2 regions of the Pseudomonas sp. FBCC-B1565 genome follow, and region 1 is predicted to be linked to the other one. Evidence: predicted binding sites of a transcription regulator. Region 1 holds the regulator's gene; the other holds the start of a gene.
What was found. Region 1 encodes sigma-54, which starts transcription at its own class of promoters, with help from an activator protein. Its sites were predicted from a motif close to ANTGGCATNNANNTTGCTNT; they were not measured.

Region 2: a site for sigma-54 is predicted at 3,343-3,362, ahead of glnK (P-II family nitrogen regulator). Genes of this name have one in related genera too.

What each region holds. Positions count from the first base shown of each region.
Region 1 covers NZ_CP101438.1:5,583,661-5,593,284, forward strand. Annotated here, with positions in the region: gene NL123_RS25870 (ATP-binding cassette domain-containing protein) at 1-740, opposite strand, end outside; gene NL123_RS25875 (KpsF/GutQ family sugar-phosphate isomerase) at 1,039-2,013, shown strand; gene NL123_RS25880 (KdsC family phosphatase) at 2,014-2,538, shown strand; gene lptC (LPS export ABC transporter periplasmic protein LptC) at 2,547-3,119, shown strand; gene lptA (lipopolysaccharide transport periplasmic protein LptA) at 3,106-3,639, shown strand; gene lptB (LPS export ABC transporter ATP-binding protein) at 3,639-4,364, shown strand; gene NL123_RS25900 (RNA polymerase factor sigma-54) at 4,549-6,042, shown strand; gene hpf (ribosome hibernation-promoting factor, HPF/YfiA family) at 6,118-6,423, shown strand; gene ptsN (PTS IIA-like nitrogen regulatory protein PtsN) at 6,434-6,898, shown strand; gene rapZ (RNase adapter RapZ) at 6,901-7,758, shown strand; gene NL123_RS25920 (HPr family phosphocarrier protein) at 7,775-8,047, shown strand; gene NL123_RS25925 (ZIP family metal transporter) at 8,092-8,985, opposite strand; gene NL123_RS25930 (superoxide dismutase) at 9,019-9,624, opposite strand, start outside.
Region 2 covers NZ_CP101438.1:239,591-245,770, reverse strand. Annotated here, with positions in the region: gene NL123_RS01040 (HAD family hydrolase) at 1-159, shown strand, start outside; gene sutA (dormancy-specific transcriptional regulator SutA) at 357-683, opposite strand; gene NL123_RS01030 (secondary thiamine-phosphate synthase enzyme YjbQ) at 787-1,212, opposite strand; gene NL123_RS01025 (ammonium transporter) at 1,424-2,761, opposite strand; gene glnK (P-II family nitrogen regulator) at 2,796-3,134, opposite strand; gene NL123_RS01015 (accessory factor UbiK family protein) at 3,557-3,820, shown strand; gene NL123_RS01010 (YifB family Mg chelatase-like AAA ATPase) at 3,976-5,472, shown strand; gene NL123_RS01005 (TetR/AcrR family transcriptional regulator) at 5,469-6,053, opposite strand; gene NL123_RS01000 (ABC transporter six-transmembrane domain-containing protein) at 6,168-6,180, shown strand, end outside.

The DNA.
Region 1 (9,624 bases):
TCGCCGGTCATGAATTGGCGAATGCGCGGGTTGTCGGCGTTCATCAGCTCTTCGGGCGTGCCCTGCCCCAGCACCTGACCATCGCCCACTACATAGAGGTAATCGGCAATGCTCGCGGTTTCTGCAAGATCGTGGGAGACCACGATGCTGGTAATGCCCAGTGCATCGTTGAGCAGGCGGATCAGACGCACCAGCACGCCCATGGCGATGGGGTCCTGGCCGACAAAGGGCTCGTCGTACATGAGAATCTGCGGGTCGAGGGCAATGGCACGCGCCAGCGCCACACGGCGCTTCATGCCACCAGACAATTCATCGGGCATCAGGTCGATGGCGCCGCGAAGGCCTACGGCCTGCAGTTTCAGCAACACAATGTCACGAATCATCTCGTCGGACAGCTGGGTATGCACCCGCAGCGGAAAGGCCACATTCTCGAAAACATCAAGATCGGTGAACAGCGCACCGCTCTGGAACAGCACACCCATGTGCTTGCGTGCATCGAACAGATCGCTGCGCGACAGCGTCGGCAGGTTCTGGCCGTTGACCCACACCTCTCCCGCACTGGGGCGCAATTGCATGCCCATCAGGCGCAGCAGCGTGGTCTTGCCGCAACCGGAAGGCCCCATGATGCCCGTGACCTTGCCGCGCGGAATGCGGATATCGACGTTATTGAAGATGCTGCGCGTCCCGCGCTTGAAGGTCAGTCCCTTCAGCTCGACCGCGTAGGCGTTATCGGCACTCATCTAAACTCCTTGGGATGCAGCCTCTCACTCAGACACCACGCTTGCGACAAACGTTTGCAACCGTTGCGCAATAGTTGGCCACGTGGGCTGGGCGGACCGAACTGGCGGCGAACTATATCACTGCTGGTACAAGGCGCCCAAGGCCGGAACAGTGCTTGTTCAGATTGGGGACAGGGAAAAATCGTTGCTGGGGTTGAATCTCAGGAACATTGCGAACAAACCCTGACGAACTTGCGTGAGGGAATTGATCATTACCGCTATAATCGCCGACTTTTCGTCAGGCTATACGATTTCAGACATGAGCCAATCCAGCGACCTTATTCAATCCGCACAACGCACCATCCGCCTCGAGCTTGAAGCCGTAGAAGGCTTGCTGGCCCATATTGACGCGGATTTCGTACGCGCCTGCGAGATGATTCTGGCCAGCAAGGGCCGCGTTGTGGTGGTCGGCATGGGCAAGTCGGGCCACGTCGGCAACAAGATCGCCGCCACCCTGGCCAGTACCGGAACCACCGCGTTTTTCGTGCACCCGGCCGAAGCCAGCCACGGCGACATGGGCATGATCACCAAGGATGACATCATCCTTGCGCTGTCCAACTCCGGCACTACCAACGAAATCGTTACCCTGCTGCCGCTGATCAAACGCCTGGGCATCCAGATGATCAGCATCACCGGCAACCCGGAGTCGACGCTGGCCAAGGCCGCCGAAGTGAACCTGAACGTCCACGTGGACCACGAGGCCTGCCCGCTGAACCTGGCACCGACCTCCTCCACCACGGCCGCGCTGGTCATGGGCGATGCCTTGTCCGTAGCGCTGCTGGAAGCCCGCGGGTTTACCGCTGAGGACTTCGCGTTTTCCCATCCGGGTGGCGCCCTGGGTCGCCGCCTGCTGCTGAAAGTGGAAAACGTCATGCACTCCGGCGAGGAGTTGCCCCATGTCCAGCGCGGCACCTTGCTGAAGGATGCGCTGATGGAAATGACCCGCAAGGGCCTGGGCATGACGGTGATCCTGGAGGCCGATGGCCGCTTGGCCGGGGTCTTCACCGACGGCGACCTGCGCCGCACCCTGGACCGCACGATTGATATCCACACCGCCACCATCGACGCGGTAATGACACCCCACGGCAAGACCGCACGCCCAGAGATGCTGGCAGCCGAAGCCTTGAAGATCATGGAAGACCACAAGATCGGCGCGCTGGTGGTGGTTGATGGCGACGACCGCCCGATTGGCGCCCTGAACATGCACGACTTGCTGCGTGCAGGAGTGATGTAGATGACCAGCGACCTGTTGCAACGCGGCAAAAATATCAAACTCGCGATTTTCGACGTTGACGGCGTGCTGACCGACGGCCGCCTGTACTTCCTCGAAGACGGCAGCGAATTCAAGACATTCAACACGCTGGACGGCCAGGGCATCAAAATGCTGATGGCGGCGGGTGTGCAAACGGCAATTATCAGCGGCCGAAAAACGCCCGTTGTGGAACGTCGCGCACAAAACCTGGGGATTCCTCACCTGTATCAGGGCCGCGAGGATAAACTGGTGGTTCTGGACGAGCTTCTTGGCCAACTCAACCTAAGCTATGAGCAGGTCGCCTACTTGGGTGATGACTTGCCAGACCTGCCGGTGATTCGCCGAGTAGGCCTGGGCATGGCCGTCGCCAATGCGGCGGCGTTTGTTCGCGAACACGCCCACGGCATCACCAGCGCCCGCGGTGGCGAAGGTGCCGCCCGCGAGTTCTGCGAGCTGATCCTGCGTGCCCAGGGCAGCCTTGAAGCGGCACACGCCGCCTACTTATAGAGCGTTTTATGCTGAGCAAAAAGATTCGCAACTTCCTGTTATTCGGGGTCATCGCCGCGCTGTTCCTCGCGGTGGGCTACTGGAATATCAGCCCGGAGCGCTTTCTCGACCAGCCTGCTGCGCAGGTTGACGAAGGCGCTATCGACTATTACGCCATCAATGCCAAAAGTGTGCAGTTCCTGCCTGACGGCAAGGTGCAGTACGAAATGACCTCGGACAAGGTCGAGCATGTGAAGGCCACCGAGGTCACCCTGCTGACCAACCCGGACATGAACATTTACCGCGGTACCGAGTTCCCATGGCACGTCACCAGCAAGCGTGGCGAGGTCAACCCGGACGGTACCGAGGTGGAACTGATCGACTCGGTGCGCATTGCGCGCACTGACGATAAAAGCCGTGAGACGGTGATTACCAGCAGTCGCATGACCGTATTCCCGCAGAAGCAATATGCGCAGACCGAGCAAGACGTTAGAATCGACGGCGCTGGCGGTGTATCGACTGGCAAGGGAATGAAAGCGTATTTGAAAGAAAGCAGGATACACCTGCTATCGAACGTAAGAGGACAGTATGAGGCTCGTTAAAACTCTCCCTATTTTGCTCGGCCTGGGCGCAGCACTGGGAAGCGTGAGCGCCTGGGCTCTGCCGAACGATAGCCAGCAGCCGATCCACATCTCGGCCGATGATGCACAGCTCGATGACAAGCAAGGCGTCGCAACCTACACCGGTGGCGTGATCATCACTCAGGGCTCGATGAAAATCACCGGCAATACCGTGACGCTAACGCGCACCAAAACCGGCGACATCGATGTCGTGACCTCGGTGGGCAACCTGGCTTACTTCGAACAGAAGCAGTCCGCGACCGACACCGGCCCGATGAAGGGCTACGGCAAGACCATCCAGTACCACGCCCAGCAGAACCGCATCGTACTGATTGACCAGGCCAAGGTGCTCAGCCCCGATGGCAACTCCACGGAAGGTGAGAAGATCACCTATGACACCGTGAAACAGATCGCTAATGCCGGTCGTGCCAATGGCAACAAGGTCACCGCGCCTCGTCCACGCATCGACATGGTTATCCAGCCGAAGAAGAAGGCCGAGTAATGGCAACCCTGAAAGCCCAGCATCTGGCCAAGGCCTATAAAAGCCGTCAGGTCGTGCGCGACGTCAGCCTGTCGATCGACAGCGGCCAGATCGTCGGCTTGCTCGGCCCCAACGGCGCCGGCAAGACCACTTGCTTCTACATGATCGTCGGTCTGGTCCAGGCGGATCAGGGCCGTGTCCTGATCGATGACCTGGACGTGAGTCACCAGCCAATGCACGGCCGCGCACGGGCCGGTATCGGCTATCTCCCGCAGGAAGCGTCGATCTTCCGCAAACTGTCGGTGTCGGACAACATCATGGCGATCCTCGAGACCCGCAAGGAACTCGACCGTGACGGCCGTCGCAAGGAGCTGGAAAGCCTGTTGCAGGAGTTCCATATCAACCATATCCGCGACAACCTCGGCATGAGCCTGTCCGGTGGTGAGCGTCGTCGCGTGGAAATCGCCCGCGCACTGGCCACTGCCCCCAAGTTCATCCTGCTGGACGAGCCGTTTGCCGGCGTCGACCCGATTTCGGTCGGCGACATCAAGCAGATCATCCATCACCTCAAGGCCAAGGGCATTGGCGTGCTCATCACCGACCACAACGTCCGTGAGACGCTCGATATCTGCGAAACCGCCTATATCGTCAATGACGGCCAACTGATTGCCGAAGGTGATTCCGCTACCATCCTGGCCAATGAACTGGTCAAGGAAGTGTACCTGGGTCACGAGTTCCGCCTGTAAACACCGTGGTGTCACGGCGTTCGCCAAGGTGCGCGGGAGTCAATGAAAACCTCCGGATTTTTATTGTTACCGCGCTCTAGGCAAAGCACCCGACATCAGGCATATAATTTGCTTATGTTTGGCGCTCACGCGCCCTGTCGTGGATGGCGCATTGCGCCGGCGAATAAGGTGTTAAGCCCCTGCCATGAAACCATCGCTAGTCCTGAGAATGGGCCAGCAGCTGACGATGACACCGCAGCTGCAACAGGCCATCCGCCTGCTCCAATTGTCGACCCTGGACCTGCAACAGGAAATCCAGGAGGCCCTGGAGTCCAATCCGATGCTCGAACGCCAGGAAGAAGGCGACGACTTCGATAATGCAGACCCGCTGGCCGATAACATCGAGCAAAAACCCAATTCCGACGTGCAGGAACCCTCCTACCAGGAAACCGCCCCCACGGTGGACAACCTTGAGGAAGGCGAATGGAACGAACGCATTCCCAACGAGCTTCCGGTCGACACCGCCTGGGAAGATGTCTACCAGACCAGCGCCAGCAGCCTGCCCAGCAATGACGATGACGAGTGGGACTTCACCACCCGCACCTCCGCCGGCGAGAGCCTGCAGAGCCATCTGCTGTGGCAACTGAACCTGGCACCGATGTCGGATACCGATCGCCTGATCGCCGTAACCCTGATCGACTGCATCAACAATCAGGGTTATCTAGACGAGACGCTTGAAGAAATTCTTGAAGCCTTCGACCCCGAACTGGATATCGAACTGGACGAGATCGAAGCCGTCCTGCACCGCATCCAGCAGTTCGAGCCATCCGGTATCGGCGCGCGCACCCTCAGCGAATGCCTGCTGCTGCAACTGCGCCAGTTGCCGGCCAAGACCCCATGGCTCGCCGAGGCCCAGCGCCTGGTCACCGACTACATCGACCTGCTGGGCAGCCGCGACTACAGCCAGTTGATGCGCCGCATGAAGCTCAAGGAAGACGACCTGCGCCAGGTCATCGAGCTGGTACAGAGCCTTAACCCGCGCCCCGGCTCGCAAATCGAGTCCAGCGAAGCCGAATACGTCGTCCCCGACGTGATCGTGCGCAAGGACAACGAGCGGTGGCTGGTGGAGCTGAACCAGGAGTCGGTGCCACGCCTGCGGGTCAACCCGCAATACGCCGGTTTCGTCCGCCGCGCCGACACCAGCGCCGATAACACCTTCATGCGCAACCAGTTGCAGGAAGCCCGCTGGTTCATCAAGAGCCTGCAAAGCCGCAACGAAACCCTGATGAAAGTCGCCACCCAGATCGTCGAGCACCAGCGCGGCTTCCTGGAATACGGCGACGAGGCGATGAAGCCGCTGGTACTGCATGACATCGCCGAAGCGGTGGGCATGCATGAGTCGACCATTTCACGCGTGACCACGCAGAAATTCATGCATACCCCACGGGGTATTTATGAACTGAAATACTTTTTCTCCAGCCACGTCAGCACCTCCGAAGGCGGCGAATGCTCGTCAACGGCGATCCGCGCGATCATCAAAAAACTGGTTGCGGCGGAAAATCAGAAAAAGCCATTGAGTGACAGTAAGATCGCTGGTTTACTGGAGGCACAAGGCATTCAGGTCGCCCGTCGAACCGTCGCCAAGTACCGCGAGTCCCTTGGGATCGCGCCTTCCAGCGAGCGTAAGCGTTTGATGTGACGGGCGGGCCACAGCGTTCCAGTGGCAGGCGCCTTTGCCTGCCGCTTTATGCACTGGCAACGAAGGAGAAGCTGTATGCAAGTCAACATCAGTGGACACCAACTGGAAGTGACCAAGCCCCTGCGTGAGTACACCGAAAGCAAGTTGAACAAGCTTGCAGGGCATTTTGACAAGATCACCAACGTGCAGGTCATCATGGAGGTCGATAAGCTCAAGCAGAAAATCGAGGCCACCCTGCACGTACCGAATGCCAAGCTCGTCGCCAATGCGGAACATGAAGACATGTACGCGGCGATCGACTCGCTCTACGACAAGCTGGACCGCCAACTCATAAAGCATAAGGAAAAGAATCTGCACCTGATGCAAGGTACAGGTCGTTAACTCTCCCCCCATGATCCGACTTGAAACCATCCTGACCCCCGGCCGTTCCCTCGTGAACGTGCCGGGTGGCAGCAAGAAGAAAGCCCTCGAACAAATTGCCAACCTGATCGCACGCGAAGTGCCGGATCTGGAGATGCAAGATGTCTTCGATGCGCTGATTGCCCGTGAAAAACTCGGTTCCACCGGTTTTGGCAACGGCATCGCCATTCCTCACTGCCGCCTCAAAGGCTGCGAAACACCTGTCAGCGCCCTGCTGCACCTGGAAGCCCCCATCGATTTCGACGCCATCGACGGCGCCCCGGTTGATCTGCTGTTCGTTCTGCTGGTCCCGCAAGCCGCCACCGATGCGCACCTGGAACTGCTCCGGCAGATCGCCAGCATGCTCGACCGCAAGGAAGTACGCGACAAACTGCGCAGCGCCAGCAGCAATGAGGCGTTGTACCAGGTTGTCCTGGATGAACAGAACGGGCAGTAACCATGCGCTTGATCATCGTCAGCGGCCGCTCCGGCTCGGGTAAAAGCACCGCCCTCAACGTTCTTGAGGACAACGGTTTCTATTGCATCGACAACCTGCCCGCCGGCCTGCTGCCGGAGTTGGCTGAACGCGCCTTGATCCATACCGAACTGGCCCAACCGCTGGTCGCCGTTTCGATTGATGCCCGTAACCTGCCCAGCCATCTTGAGCGATTCCCGCAATTGCTCGAGGAAGTGCGGGGCAAGCACATTCATTGCGACGTGCTGTACCTGGACGCCGACGAAGAAACCCTGCTCAAACGCTTCTCCGAGACCCGCCGGCGTCACCCCCTAAGCAGCCCCCATCGCTCTCTGGCCGAAGCCATCGAAGACGAAACCAAGCTGCTGGGGCCGATCATTGACCTCGCCGACCTCAAGATAAACACCACCAGCCTCAACCTTTACCAGTTGCGCGATGCTATCAAGCTGCGCCTGCTGAACCAGCCAGAGCCGGGCACCGCGTTTCTCGTGGAGTCATTTGGGTTCAAACGCGGCATGCCGGTCGACGCCGACCTGGTGTTCGATGTGCGCTGCCTGCCTAACCCGTACTGGAAACCGGAACTGCGTGACCAGTCCGGGCTGGATCAGCCCGTGGCCGATTACCTGGCAGCGCAACCGGATGTGGAGGAGATGTTCCAGGATATCTCCTCCTACTTGCTCAAATGGCTGCCACGCTTTGCTGCAAGCAACCGTGCCTATGTCACCATTGCCATCGGCTGCACTGGCGGCCATCACCGCTCCGTCTACCTGACCGAGCGCCTGGGCCAGGTGCTGCAACAAACCCTCAAGAACGTCCAGGTCCGCCACCGCGACCTTAGCTGAAAGGAACACCCCCGCGATGCCCGCTCTGGAAATTGAAATCATCAACAAGCTGGGCTTGCACGCCCGCGCCTCGGCCAAGTTCGTGGGCGTAGCAGGGCAGTTCCCCTGCCAGATCCGCGCCGGGCGTACACCGGAATCCATGGTCGACGGCAAGAGCATCATGGCCATGATGATGTTGGCGGCCGGCAAAGGCACCAGGATTCACTTGAAGACGGAAGGCGAGCAGGAAGACGAAGCGATGGCAGCGCTGGTGGCGCTGATCAACAATTACTTCGACGAAGGTGAATAACCCCCTGTAGGAGCGAGCTTGCCTGCTCCTACAGTAGACGTAACCTACCCCAGAGCGGTGTCCATCACCATCATCAAGCAAAAACCGATGCACAGGCCCAGGCTGGCGAGTTTTTCGTGACCATTGCGTCGCGACTCGGGGATGACTTCGTGGGTCACCACCAACAGCATCGCGCCAGCAGCCAGGGCCAACCCCAAAGGCAACAGCACTTCGGCCAGGCTGACCAGCCAGGCGCAGAGCACAGCGAATACGGGCTCCACCAGGCCTGATGCAGCGCCGATCAGGAACGCCTTGACCCGCGACATCCCCGCCCCGGCCAACACCAACGCAATCACCAGGCCTTCGGGTACGTCCTGCAACGCAATGCCCATGGCCAAGCTGTCAGCATCGGGCATGCCGCCACCGGCGGAAACGCCTACCGCCATGCCTTCGGGAATGTTGTGGGCGATGATGGCAAACACAAACAGCCAGATGCGCGGCGGGATCACCGGCTTGTCTGGCGTGCCCATCAGCATTTCCGGGCTGGCACCGGAGACCTTGCGGTCAACCAGGTACAACCCGAATGCGCCCAGCATGATGCCAAAGCTGATCAAGCCGCTGGCACCCCACGGCGAGAGCCCCAGGCTTTCAGCCGCGGCGATGCCCGGGACGATCAGCGAAAACGCCGTTGCCGCCAGCATCACCCCAGCACCAAAGCCCAACAATGTGTCGCTCAGCGCCACCGGCATGCGCCGGATCACCAGTACCGGGACCGCGCCCAGCGCCGTACCCAGCGCGCAAATGGAGCCGCCTTGCAGGGCGCGCAGGATGCGCGGTTCCAGGTTCAGCCAGGCCAGCCCGTGGGCCACCAGCAATGCAGTACCTGCCAATAGCAGCAGCGAGCCAAACGCATAACGAAACATTCGTCCGCTGCTGATCGCCAGTGTTTCAGTGCCCATAGTCGGCCTTAGGTCTTGTTATGAAGGTGAATGTCAGGCCACCGCGGCCTGATAGCGGGCAGCAACTTCCGGCCAGTTAATGACGCTGTAGAAGGCGTTGATGTATTCCGGGCGACGGTTCTGGTACAGCAGGTAGTAGGCGTGCTCCCAGACGTCCAGGCCGAGGATCGGGGTATTGCCGTTCATCAACGGACTGTCCTGATTCCCACTACTTTCAACCACCAGGGTCTTTTGCGGGGTAACGCTCAACCAGGCCCAGCCGCTGCCGAAGCGCGTCAACGCAGCCTTGGTGAAAGCCTCCTTGAAGCTGTCGAAACCACCCAGTTGTTCGTCGATGGCTTTACCCAGCACGCCTTCGGGCTTGCCACCTCCCTTGGGCGACATCACCGCCCAGAACAACGAATGGTTGGCGTGGCCGCCGCCTTGATTGATCACCGCTGCGCGCAGTTTTTCCGGCAGTTGCTGCACGCTGGACACCAGTTTCTCGACCGGCCAGCCCGCGAACTCGGTGCCTTCGACCGCTGCGTTGAGGTTATTGATATAGGTCTGGTGGTGCTTGGTGTAGTGAATCTCCATGGTTTGCGCATCGATATGCGGTTCCAGGGCGTCATACGCGTAAGGCAAGGCAGGCAGGGTGTA
Region 2 (6,180 bases), 1.4 Mb from region 1:
GGCGATCACCCGGGGGATGATATTGCCGGGGCGCAGCAGGCGGGGTTACGGGCGGTGTGGTTTAACCCGACGGGTAAGGTATGGGAGGGAGACAAGCGACCGGATGCGCAGATTCGTAGCCTGACAGAGTTGCCGGAACTGCTGCGCAGCTGGAAGTAATACCACAGGTCAAAATGTGGGAGGGGGCTTGCCCCCGATTACAGTGGGTCAGCCAATATATTCGTTGGCTGATACGCCGCTATCGGGGGCAAGCCCCCTCCCACATTTTTTATCGCCGGTGACCTCCAGGCCTTTACTCAAGGCATGAAAAAGCCCACAGCGACGGCGGGCTTTTTCTTACAAGCAGGTGACGGACCTCAAATAGGTCGGCTGCCGTACTTGTTATCCGGCTTCTTCGGTGGGTCTGCCACCACGTTGGCCTCGACTTCCTGCACTTTGCCGCCTTTAGCGAGGAATTCTTCCATCGCACGGGCCAGGGCATCACGCTCTTTGTTCTTGGCTTCAACGCTTGGCAATTCGTCTACCGACACAGCTGCCTTGGCTTTGCCTTTGGCGGCCGGGACAGGTGCATCATCGCCACCGTCGTCGTCGGCAACGTCTTCCGCCGCCGCTTCGAGGCCTTCTTCGGTGTCGTCTTCGTCACCTACTTCGAGTTCGTCGTTTTCCAGATCATCGTCGCTCATGTTCTACCTCATGACTTGCGAAAAGCAGATTAGTTATAGCCCAGCTTCACCCTCTGTCGACGGCTGCCGGAAAAAAATCAACATCCACTGGTTAACCAGTGGCTTATGCCCCATCACCGTGCAAGGTGGCGAGGATTTTACGAGCACCGCCATGATCACGGTGCTCGCCCAGATAAACACCTTGCCAGGTCCCCATCGCCAAGCGGCCGGCCTTCACCGGCAAACTCAGCTGGCAGCCCAGGAGACTGGCCTTGAAGTGCGCCGGCAGGTCGTCCGGACCTTCGTCGTTGTGTTCGAACCCTGCACGGCCTTGCGGCACCAGCGAATTGAAATAACGTTCGAAGTCACGGCGTACCGCCGGGTCGGCATTCTCGTTGACGGTCAACGAGGCCGAGGTGTGCTGCAGCCACAGATGCAACAAGCCCACACGACAGGCCTTCAATTCAGGCAAGCCGGCCAGCAACTCATCGGTTACCAGGTGAAAGCCCCGGGGCTTGGCCCGCAGGGTAATCAGGGTCTGTTGCCACATACAGTTCTCCGCCCATCGGCGCGCATTCTAGCGCGCTCAGGGAAAAAACAAAGTGCCGAATACGCCTACATGCCTGTAAGACATTGGCATGCGGAAAAGTGCCGTGTGCATCCCATCACAAACATCGCTTAAAAACCGCTACAGCGTGTTACGACTGACAAACACCAGGCAAAAAAATGCCCGGCAAGCCGGGCATCTTTTTTTCGCGTACTTACAAGTTGTAGCCGCGTTCGTTGTGTTGCGCCAGGTCGAGGCCGACCGCCTCTTCCTCTTCGGTCACCCGCAGGCCCATGACCATGTCCAGCACCTTGAGGATGATGAACGTCACGATAGCGGTGTAGATCACCGTGAAGCCGACGCCTTTGGCCTGGATCCAGACCTGTGCAGCCACGTCAGTCACCGTGCCGAAGCCGCCCAGTGCTGGGGCTGCGAACACACCGGTGAGGATCGCACCGACGATACCGCCGATACCGTGCACACCGAATGCGTCCAGGGAGTCGTCGTAACCCAGCTTGCGCTTGAGGCTGGTGGCGCAGAAGAAGCAGATCACACCGGCGACCAGGCCGATCACCAGGGCGCCCATTGGGCCTACGGTGCCAGCAGCCGGAGTGATTGCCACCAGGCCCGCCACCACACCCGAGGCGATGCCCAGTGCGCTTGGCTTACCGTGAGTGATCCACTCGGCGAACATCCAGCCCAGCGCCGCAGCAGCGGTAGCGATCTGGGTGACCAGCATCGCCATGCCGGCAGTGCCGTTGGCCGCAGCGGCAGAGCCGGCGTTGAAGCCGAACCAGCCGATCCACAGCATCGCCGCGCCGATCAGGGTGTAACCGAGATTGTGCGGTGCCATCGGGGTGGTCGGAAAGCCTTTACGCTTGCCGAGCACGATGCACGCCACCAGGCCAGCCACACCGGCGTTGATGTGCACCACGGTGCCGCCAGCGAAGTCGAGCACTCCCCAGTCACCCAGCAACGAACCCGGACCGCCCCACACCATGTGGGCAATCGGCGCATACACCAGGGTGAACCAGACGCCCATGAAGATCAGCATCGCGGAGAACTTCATACGCTCGGCGAACGCACCGACGATCAGCGCCGGGGTGATGATGGCGAAGGTCATCTGGAAGGTGACGAACACCGCCTCAGGGAACAGCGCCGCAGGGCCGGTGATGCTCGCCGGGGTCACACCCGCGAGGAACAACTTGGACAAACCGCCCACGAACGAGTTGAAGTTGACGACGCCCGCTTCCATCCCGGTGGTGTCGAACGCCATGCTGTAGCCGTACACGAACCACAGGATGGTGATCAGGCCGGTGATGGCGAAGCACTGCATCATCACGGAAAGAATGTTTTTGGAGCGCACCATGCCGCCGTAGAACAGCGCCAGGCCTGGAATGGTCATGAACAGCACCAGCGCGGTGGATGTGAGCATCCACGCCGTGTCGCCGGAATTGAGGACTGGAGCCGCCACTTCGTCTGCCGCCATGGCCAGGCTTGGCATTACGATGGACAACAGGGCTCCGAGCCCTGCGAATTTACGCAGAGTCATATTGTTTTCTCCTGGGGCGTTGGGGTTTGGCGGCTTAGATTGCGTCGGTATCGGTTTCGCCGGTACGGATGCGAATAGCCTGTTCCAGATTGACCACGAAGATCTTGCCGTCACCAATCTTGCCGGTGTTGGCAGCCTTGGTTATCGCCTCGATAACCCGGTCAAGATCCTTGTCGTCAATGGCGACATCAATCTTCACCTTCGGCAGGAAATCGACTACGTATTCCGCGCCGCGATACAGCTCGGTGTGACCCTTCTGCCGACCGAAGCCTTTGACCTCAGTAACGGTAATGCCCTGCACGCCGATCTCGGACAACGACTCGCGTACATCGTCCAACTTGAACGGCTTGATGATGGCAGTGACTAGCTTCATGAAAACTCTCTCCCGAATTGGTGGACTTGCCCCAGGAAAACAAACCCGTCTCAAGTCTAAGCGCAGTGCCTGGCTTTGTAACGCGTCGTCGCCTCGGCATTTGCCGTTGCGACGCCAGCGAACCACTGGTGACGAAACCTGTACCCCTGATCCGTCGGCGCACTGCATTCGTCACAGCGACTGCATCAGTGCATGGGTCATGATCGTCTAAGCAGAAACCTTGCCAGCTCCGTAAAAATCACTGAAATCAGTCCTTTGCCCACTTTCTCCCAACTGCGGGGCTTTTTGATGGCGGCAATGCGCACAAAAACAGTGCGCCACCGCCCGGCCCGCTGCGCGAAAAGCGTGCGCTCGCCGCCACGGAAAAGACTATAGACGCTGCGTGATACACTGCCGGCCAACAGTTTTCCGGAATATTTCCCATGCTCGCGCCCAAAGACCTCCTCGACGCCCTGAGCGGCCACGCCTCTCGCCTGTTCAGCGGCGACACCCCGCTGCCCCGCAATGAAATCGAAAGCCAGTTCAAGGCGCTGCTGCAAAGCGGCTTCAGCAAGCTCGACCTGGTGAGCCGGGAAGAGTTTGATAGCCAGATGGTGGTGCTGGCCCGCACGCGGGCGCGGTTGGAGAGCCTGGAGGCGAAGGTAGCGGAGTTGGAAGCTAGGTTGACGCCGCCCTCTGCTGAATAAACGCGGTCAGTGTGGGAGCTGGCTTGCCTGCTCCCACATAAAGCGCTGCGAACGACTCTGGATACGTTCTGTAAAACCTCCCTCGCCTCGCATTTCCCCACCTCGTCTACCCTTGAAAAACCCGCAGGAAGCGGCCCTCTTTTCAAGGAACGAGCATGTCCCTCGCCATCGTCCACAGCCGCGCCCAGATCGGCGTCGAAGCGCCTGCCGTCACCGTCGAAGTGCACATGGCCAATGGTTTGCCGTCCCTGACACTCGTCGGCTTGCCGGAAACAGCCGTCAAGGAAAGCAAGGACCGGGTGCGTAGCGCCATTCTCAACTCCGCCCTGCAATACCCCGCCCGACGCATCACCCTCAACCTGGCGCCCGCCGACCTGCCCAAGGACGGCGGGCGCTTTGACTTGGCGATTGCGTTGGGCATCCTGGCGGCCAGCGTGCAGGTGCCAGCCTTGCTGCTCGACGACGTGGAATGTCTGGGAGAATTGGCGCTGTCCGGCGAGGTGCGCGCAGTGAAAGGCGTGTTGCCTGCGGCATTGGCGGCGCGCAAGGCCGGGCGCACCGTGATAGTGCCTCGGGCGAATGCCGAGGAAGCGTGCCTGGCCTCGGGGTTGAAGGTGATCGCGGTGGATCATTTGCTGCAGGTGGTGGCGCACCTGAATGGGCATCAGCCTATAGAACCCTACAAATCCGACGGCTTGCTGTACCTGAACAAGCCATACCCGGACCTGAGCGAAGTACAGGGCCAGCTCGCCGCCAAGCGCGCATTGCTGATTGCAGCGGCGGGCGCGCATAACCTGCTGTTCAGCGGCCCGCCCGGCACCGGCAAGACCTTGCTCGCCAGTCGCCTGCCGGGTTTGTTGCCGCCGTTGAGCGAGCAGGAAGCCCTGGAAGTGGCGGCGATCCAGTCGGTCGTCAGCCTTGCGCCGCTGAGTCACTGGCCACACCGACCGTTTCGCCAGCCGCACCACTCTGCCTCAGGTCCGGCATTGGTGGGCGGCGGGTCGAAACCGCAGCCGGGGGAAATTACCCTGGCCCATCACGGCGTGCTGTTCCTCGATGAGTTGCCTGAGTTCGACCGCAAGGTGCTGGAGGTGCTGCGCGAGCCTCTGGAATCGGGTCACATCGTCATCTCCCGCGCCCGCGATCGCGTCAGCTTCCCGGCCCGCTTCCAACTGGTAGCCGCCATGAACCCCTGCCCTTGCGGGTACATGGGCGAACCCAGCGGGCGTTGTCGCTGCACGCCGGAGCAGATTCAGCGCTATCGCAACAAGCTCTCCGGCCCCTTGTTGGACCGTATTGATTTGCACCTCACTGTGGCGCGAGAAACCACCGCATTGAACCCAACCCAGCAGGCGGGCGATAACACCGCCGAGGCATCGGCACGGGTCGCCCAGGCCCGCGATCGCCAACAGCAACGCCAGGGCTGTGCAAATGCGTTCCTTGATCTGCCGGGGCTGCGCAAGCACTGCAAGCTGACGAAGACCGATGAAGGCTGGCTGGAAACCGCCTGTGAACGGCTGACACTATCCCTGCGCGCTGCCCATCGCCTGCTCAAAGTGGCGCGTACCCTGGCCGACCTTGAGCACGCCGAGAGCATTACTCGACCGCACTTGGCGGAAGCGTTGCAGTATCGGCCCGCGGCCGTCGGCTAGGGTGCCTCTGGGAAGTCCAACAGCAGGCGCGCCACTTCCATCACTTCATCCAAGGCCGCTTCCGCCGACTCCATGGAGGGTTTGAGCATCAGGTCGTCGGCATAGCCCATCGCCACGGCAAAGATCTGGCGGGCAGCGCGTTGTGGCGAGTCACAACGCAGGACATTGGCAGCCACACCCCGCTCGATCACCTCGGCGAGCATGCCTTGCCATTGGGCGTTGATCGCCAGGTAAGCCTGGGCCATTTCCGGGTCCTGCATCGCTTCGTCCCAAGCATCCAGCCACAGTGCCCACCCTGCATCAGCGGTGCTTGGCAGGCAGTCACGCAAAAAACCCACAAAGGCGTCCAGGGGCGCTGCTTCTGCCAGGGGCGCGCGCACTTCGTCCAACTGTTCGTTGGCAAACCGCACGAAGGCTTCGCGGCGCAGTTCCTTCCAGTCGCTGAAGTAGTGATAGACATGGCTGCGGGACAGGCCGGCATGTTCGGCCAGGTCGCGGGTGGACACATCGGCAAAACCCTTGCTGCGAAACAGCTCAAGGGCGGCGGCGATGATCTGGTCTTTACGGTCGATACGCGACATGGGCAATTCCTTCCAGGCACCGGCAGATAAGCGGCGCTTGCTTTTTGAGCGATCGCTCAAGGATACTTGAGCAGTCGCTCAATAATAGCGTCTATCACTCCTTTGGTGCACCCCATGTCATCCGCCA